DNA from 2 places in the Hydrogenophaga aquatica genome. Region 1 is predicted to be linked to the other one. Evidence: riboswitches for the same ligand, from Rfam matches in the RefSeq annotation. Region 1 holds a riboswitch; the other holds the start of a gene.

The links. A riboswitch is a leader RNA that binds a small molecule or an ion and turns the genes downstream of it on or off. The one in region 1 is predicted to bind glycine.
Region 2: linked by a shared signal. The riboswitch ahead of gcvT (glycine cleavage system aminomethyltransferase GcvT) and the one ahead of ACYVHH_RS01260 (D-amino acid dehydrogenase) in region 1 are both predicted to bind glycine.

What each region holds. Positions count from the first base shown of each region.
Region 1 covers NZ_BAAGVK010000002.1:48,999-52,395, forward strand. The annotation lists gene ACYVHH_RS01250 (TRAP transporter small permease) at 1-381, shown strand, start outside; gene ACYVHH_RS01255 (TRAP transporter large permease) at 378-1,670, shown strand; glycine riboswitch at 1,691-1,782, shown strand; glycine riboswitch at 1,784-1,888, shown strand; gene ACYVHH_RS01260 (D-amino acid dehydrogenase) at 1,943-3,208, shown strand; gene nagZ (beta-N-acetylhexosaminidase) at 3,255-3,397, opposite strand, start outside.
Region 2 covers NZ_BAAGVK010000001.1:97,416-100,812, forward strand. The annotation lists gene ACYVHH_RS00445 (chemotaxis protein CheC) at 1-481, opposite strand, end outside; gene ACYVHH_RS00450 (response regulator) at 484-855, opposite strand; glycine riboswitch at 950-1,052, shown strand; glycine riboswitch at 1,075-1,179, shown strand; gene gcvT (glycine cleavage system aminomethyltransferase GcvT) at 1,232-2,362, shown strand; gene gcvH (glycine cleavage system protein GcvH) at 2,409-2,774, shown strand; gene gcvP (aminomethyl-transferring glycine dehydrogenase) at 2,805-3,397, shown strand, end outside.

The DNA of each region.
Region 1 (3,397 bases):
TTCAACACCCCGGTGTTCGGCGCCAACGATCTCACCGAGCACCTGATGGCCATCATCATCTTCGCCGGGCTCCCGCTGCTCACTGCCCGGCGCGGACACCTCAGCATCGACCTGTTCGACCGCTGGCTGCTCCGCCCCCGCTGGCGCCTCTGGCACAAAGCGGTGGACGTGCTCGTGGCTGCGGTGCTGGGCCTGATCGCCTACGAGTATTACCTGGCGATCGAAGAGGCGCAGGCCATCAACGAAATCAGCCCCGCGCTGACCATTCCACGCTACTGGATGTACACATTCATCGCCGCGACCACGGCCTTGGCAGCGGTGGCTGCCCTGTTCGTGCAGGCCCCACACTCCGAACACACTCACGAGGAGGCGGCATCATGACCGCTGGACTGATCTGCCTGGGCGCCGTGCTGCTGCTGGCCTTTCTGCGCGTGCCACTGGGCATCGCATTGCTGGCGGTTTCGGTCGGAGGCATTGCGTTCCTCAACAGCTTCGAGGTGGCACGCACCTTGATCCCGATGACGTTGACCGAGGCCGCGTTCTCCTACGAACTGGCAGTGGTTCCTCTGTTCATCCTCATGGGCAACGTGCTGTCGCGAACAGGAATCTCTGAAGACCTGTTTCGCGCAGCCAATGCCTTCCTGGGCGCCGTTCGCGGTGGCCTGGCCTTGGCCACCATGGTGACCTGCGCTGGCTTCAGTGCTGTCTGCGGCTCCAGTTTCGCCACGGCGGCCACGATGGCCAAGGTGGCCTACCCCAGCATGCAGAAGTACGGCTACTCCGACCGCCTGGCCTCCGCGACCATTGCCGCCGGTGGCACGCTGGGCATACTCATCCCCCCGTCGATCATCCTCATGATCTACGGCATCCTGACCCAGCAGAACATTGGTGAGCTGTTCATTGCAGGCGTGCTGCCGGGCCTGCTGGGTCTGGCCCTGTACATGGGTGCCATTTACGCGATTGCCTGGTTCCGCCCGGAACATGCCCCGCGCGCCGAGAAGACACCCATGGCGCAGCGCTGGCGTTCCCTGGCAGGTGTGTGGCCGTTTCTGCTGCTGTTCCTGCTGATCATCGGCGGACTCTACCTGGGCTGGTTCACTGCCACCGAGGCGGGCGGCATTGGCGCAGGTCTGGCCTTGCTGGTCGCGATGGCGCAGGGACGGCTGGGCTGGCAGCGCTTCTACGAGGTCATGCGCGAAACCGCCATGACTTCCGTGATGCTGTACGTTGTGCTGTTCGGGGCCATGCTTTTCTCCCAGCTGATCACGTTCTCGGGGCTGGCGGACGAACTGCTGGCGCTGGTGCAGGGATCCGGGCTGTCAAGGACCGGAATTCTCCTGGCCATCCTGGCCGTGTTTCTGCTCCTCGGCTGCGTCATGGACGCCATGGCCATCATCCTCATCTTCGTGCCGCTGTTCACCCCCACTCTGGTGGCCCAGGGTTTTGACCTGGTGTGGTTCGGTATTGTCGTGGTGGTGCTGACCGAGATCGGCCTGATCACGCCGCCCGTCGGAATGAACGTGTTCGTGCTGAAGGCGAACCTGCCCCGGGTGCCGGTCGGCGCCATCTTCCGTGGACTGGTTCCGTTCATCGCGGTGGACGTCCTTCGTCTGGGTGTGCTGGTTGCGTTCCCGTCCATCAGCCTGGTGTTGGTGCACTTGATGAGGTAGACACCCCTGACTAGAATGCTGGACATCGATCGGGAGAGACTGGCCCTCAGCGGCCAGCGCCGAAGGAGCAACCGCCCCGGAAACTCTCAGGCCAAAGGACCGGTCGAAGTTGGATGAAACTCTGAAGAGAGGCTGGTGTCGTCACCCAGCCCACCGCAGGAGCAAGTGCACCCGCCACGGGGGCATGAATCTCTCAGGTTCCAAACAGAGGGGGCGTACATCCCGCATGGTGCGGGCTGTACCCATTCCCTTCGACGTTTGGAGCCTGCCTCATGAAATCGATCGCCGTCATCGGCGGTGGCATCACCGGTGTCACCACGGCCTACGCGCTGGCCAAGCGCGGTTTTTACGTCACCCTGTTTGAACAGAACCGCTACGCGGCCATGGAGACATCGTTCGCCAACGGCGGACAGCTTTCCGCATCCAACGCGGAGGTGTGGACCCACTGGTCCACCATACTCAAGGGCTTGAAGTGGATGCTGAAGAACGACGCGCCGCTGCTGGTCAACCCCAAGCCGAGCTGGCACAAGATTTCGTGGTTCCTGGAGTTCATCGGCAACATTCCCCACTACGAACGCAACACCACCGAAACGGTCAAGCTGGCCATCGCCGCGCGCGAGCATTTCTTTGCCTGGGCCCAGGCCGAGGGGCTGGACTTCAACGTGGAAAAGCGCGGCATCCTGCACATCTACCGCGACAAGAAAGGTTTTGACCACGCGGCGAATGTGAGCCGCCTGCTGGCGGCAGGCGGACTGGAACGCCACCCCGTCACACCAGAGGAAATGCGCGCCATCGAACCCACGCTGGCAGGCACCTACTACGGCGGTTTCTACACCGAGAGCGACTCCACCGGCGACATCCACAAATACACCGTAGGTCTGGCCGCCGCTGCCGAACGTCTGGGCGTGACCATTCGCTACGGGCAACAGGTGCGCGATCTGCGCAGCGATGGCGAAACTGCCTTTGTCACGGCACACGAGGATGGACAAGAGCAGACTCACTGCTTTGACGGGCTCGTGGTCTGCGCCGGGGTGGCCAGCCGCAGTCTGGCTGCGCAACTGGGCGACCGCGTCAACATCTACCCGGTCAAAGGCTATTCGATCACCGTCAATCTGATGGACGAACAAAGCCGCGAGGCCGCCCCCTGGGTGAGCCTGCTTGACGACGAAACCAAACTCGTCACCAGCCGGCTCGGGCCGGACCGTTTCCGCGTGGCCGGAACAGCCGAGTTCAACGGTTACAACAAGGACATCCGCGCCGACAGGATCAAGCCTCTCGTCGACTGGGTGAACCAGTGCTTCCCTGGAGTCAACACCCGGCAGGTGGTGCCATGGGCGGGCCTGCGCCCCATGATGCCCGACATGATGCCGCGCGTGGGACGCGGCAAAAAGCCCAACGTGTTCTACAACACCGGGCACGGGCACCTGGGCTGGACCTTGAGCGCCGGGACCGCCGATCTGATCGCGGACGTGGTGGGCGACAGCTACCACAAGCCCGTGCTGGGCGCGGCACCGGCAGCTGCCATGGCCCGGGTCTGACGCGCCCTCGTGGGCGGCACCCGGGACGGCACCGCCAGCGGTGCCGTCAGGGCAGCAGGCCCAGCGCGTGCATGTAACGCGCGTCCACCATCAGTTCGTCCCAGGGCTGGGCGGCGCCCAGCGGCAGCAGGTCCAGGCGGCGCTGCTCGCTGGCGCCACGCGGTTGCCAGCGGCCCTTGATCTGCGCTT
Region 2 (3,397 bases), on a different contig from region 1:
CCACCTGCTCCGGTTCACCCTCCAACACCAGCGCGGCCTGCGAATCGCCAAAGCGGTGCACGGGCAGCGTGCTGTCAAACTGCACCGCGAACATGTCGGCCAGCACACTCATGCTGGAGTTGAGGATGATGTTGCCGATCTCGCACATCGCCTCCTGCTCGTATTCCGACAGCTCCTCTGCACTGAGGTTGGTCCCCCCCATCATCAGGCCGACGATCTCCAATGCGTTGGCCTCGGGGAAGACCAGCATGGCCTGCGCCTCAAAGGGGCCAGAGAACTGCTGCGAAACGGTGCTGAACTTGGTAAGCGGCTTGCCCGACAACGCCACAGCCGCCTCGTTCGGCGAGCACAGGCTCAGGCTGGGGGCTGACAGCAGCACCTCGTCGCCCACGATCATGCTTAGGCTCGACGCGGCACGCCCCACGCCGATGTTGAAGATTTCCAGGAGCGCGTCGCGCTTGAGGTCGCTGACATCGACCATGGTCACTTCCCGAAAAAGGCCAGAGCAGGCGACACCGTGGCCTCGGTGATGGGTTTGCCCACGAAGAACAGGCCGGCACGGGCAGCCGCGTCGCGCATGCGCTCCTGCACGTTGGCCGTGCAGACTGCGATGCGGATGCCAGGGTGCTTTTGCAGAATGCGTTCGGCCGCCTCCAGGCCGTTGGTACCCGGCATGTTGACATCCATGGTGATGAAATCCGGAGTCTCCTCATCCACACGGGCCAAGGCTTCGTCACCTGACGCGACTTCGACAATGCGCCAGTCAGGGCGCTGCGCAACGACAATGGCCTTGATCAGCATGCGTGACATGCGGCTGTCGTCAACGATCATGAGGAGCGGCTTGGCGTCGGACACGAGGCACCTTTCTTATGCTTGTGAATGCGGCACACGGGACTCTGGGCAACCCAGCAGTTTACCAAACGTTACATTTTCAGCCGTGGGTTAGAATTCCGGATTGTCAGGAGAGCGCTTCCCCAAGGGAAGCCGCCGAAGGCGCAGGACCGCTGATCGCGGTGGTCTGAACGCTCAGGCAAAAGGACTGGCAAACGCCGTCAGCCCCGAGGGGTTTGACTGCGCATCCCCACTGGAGAGAGGCCGCACACGATGCTGCCCACCGAAGGAGCAAGCCGCCCCGCATGGGCGGTGAATCTCTCAGGTAAAGCGGACAGCGGGGGCTAGATGCCGTGGTGATGAATGCCACGGTTGTTTCATGCCCCCATGGAGTCCGCTCATGACCAGCCCCGACACGCCCCTGTTTCAAACACCGCTGAACGCCCTGCACATTGAACTGGGTGCGCGCATGGTGCCTTTCGCGGGCTACAGCATGCCTGTGCAGTACCCCGCCGGGCTGATGGCCGAGCACCTGCACACCCGCACGGCTGCCGGCTTGTTCGACGTGTCGCACATGGGCCAGTTGCGCCTGGTCGGCCCCGACGCCGCTGCGGCCTTTGAATCCCTCATGCCCGTGGACGTGATCGGCCTGGGCCTGAACAAACAGCGCTACGGCCTGCTGCTCAACGACGAAGGCGGCATCATCGACGACCTGATGTTCGTCAACCGGGGGGACGACATCTTCGTGATCGTCAATGGCGCCTGCAAGGCAGGCGACATCGCCCACATCCAGGCGCGCATCGGCCAGCGCTGCCAGGTCATCCCCATGCCGGAACGCGCCCTGCTGGCCCTGCAAGGCCCACAAGCCGTGACCGCACTGCAGCGACTGCTGCCTGGCGTGGAACAACTGGTGTTCATGACCGGTGCCGCGCACCAGTGGAACGGTGCCAGCCTGTACGTGACGCGCAGCGGCTACACCGGCGAAGACGGCTTCGAGATTTCGGTGCCCGCCGAACACGCCGAGGCGCTGGCCCGCGCCCTGCTGGCGCAGCCCGAGGTGCAGCCCATCGGCCTGGGCGCGCGCAACTCGCTGCGACTCGAAGCAGGCCTGTGCCTGTACGGCAACGACATCGACACCACCACCACGCCAGTGGAAGCCGCGCTCAACTGGGCCATGCAGAAAGTGCGCCGCACGGGTGGCGCCCGCGCGGGTGGCTTCCCCGGCGCCAGCAAGATTCTGGCGCAGCTCGACGGCACGCAGCCGCCGCAGCGCCTGCGCGTGGGCCTGATCGCCAAGGAGCGCGTGCCCGTGCGCGAGCATGTGGAACTGCAGAACGCCGCTGGCGAGCGCATTGGCGAAGTCACCAGCGGCCTGCTCGGCCCCTCCATCAACCAGCCCATCGCCTTGGGCTACGTGCAGTCCGGTTATGCTGCGCTCGGCACGCAGGTGCAGGCGCTCGTCCGTGGCAAGGCGGTGCCGATGGAAGTGGCGCCCCTGCCCTTCGTGCCCAACCGTTATTTCCGTGGCTGATGCCACGTCCGCCCTCTTTCCCTTTCCATCCCCAGGAGCCCACCCCATGAGCCTGAAGTACACCCCCGACCACGAATGGATCCGCGTTGAAGGCGACATCGCCACCGTGGGCATCACGCACCACGCGCAGGACGCGCTGGGCGACGTGGTGTTCGTGGAACTGCCCGAAGTGGGCAAGGTCCTGGCCCAGAAAGACGTGGCAGGCGTCGTCGAATCCGTGAAGGCTGCCGCCGACGTGTACATGCCCATCAGCGGCGAGATCACCGAAGTCAACGAAGACCTGCGCAACGACCCCGCGCTGGCCAACAGCGACCCGCTGGGCGCTGGCTGGTTCTTCAAGGTCAAGCTGTCCAACGCTGGCGAAGTCGCGGAGCTGATGGACGAAACCGCCTACGGCGAACTGACCAAGTAAACCCCACCCGCAAGCCCCCCGGAGCCCGCCATGCTCATGCCCACCGCCCGGCCCCTGGCCGACCTGGAAAACGCCAACGAGTTCGTTGCCCGCCATATCGGCATCTCTGAAGCCGACGAGCGCCTGATGCTCTCGGTCATCGGTGAGGCCTCGCGCCGCGCCCTGATCGACGGCATCGTGCCGCGCAGCATCGCCCGCGCGCAGCCCATGGATCTGCCACCGGCAGTGACCGAGGCAGCAGCACTGGCAGAACTCAAGGCCGTGGCCAGCCAGAACCAGGTGCTGCGCAGCTTCATCGGGCAGGGCTATTACGGCACGCACACCCCGGGCGTGATCCTGCGCAACATCCTGGAAAACCCCGCCTGGTACACCGCCTACACGCCCTACCAGGCCGAGATTTCCCAGGGCCGCATGGAAGCGCTGGTGAACTTCCAGACGATGGTGACCGATCTCACCGGCATGGACATCGCCAACGCGTCCATGCTGGACGAGGCCACGGCTGCCGCCGAAGCCATGACGCTGGCCAAGCGCAGCGTCAAGGCCAAGGGCAACACCTTCATCGTCAGCGGCGACTGCCACCCGCAGACCATTGAAGTCATCCAGACCCGCGCCACACCGCTGGG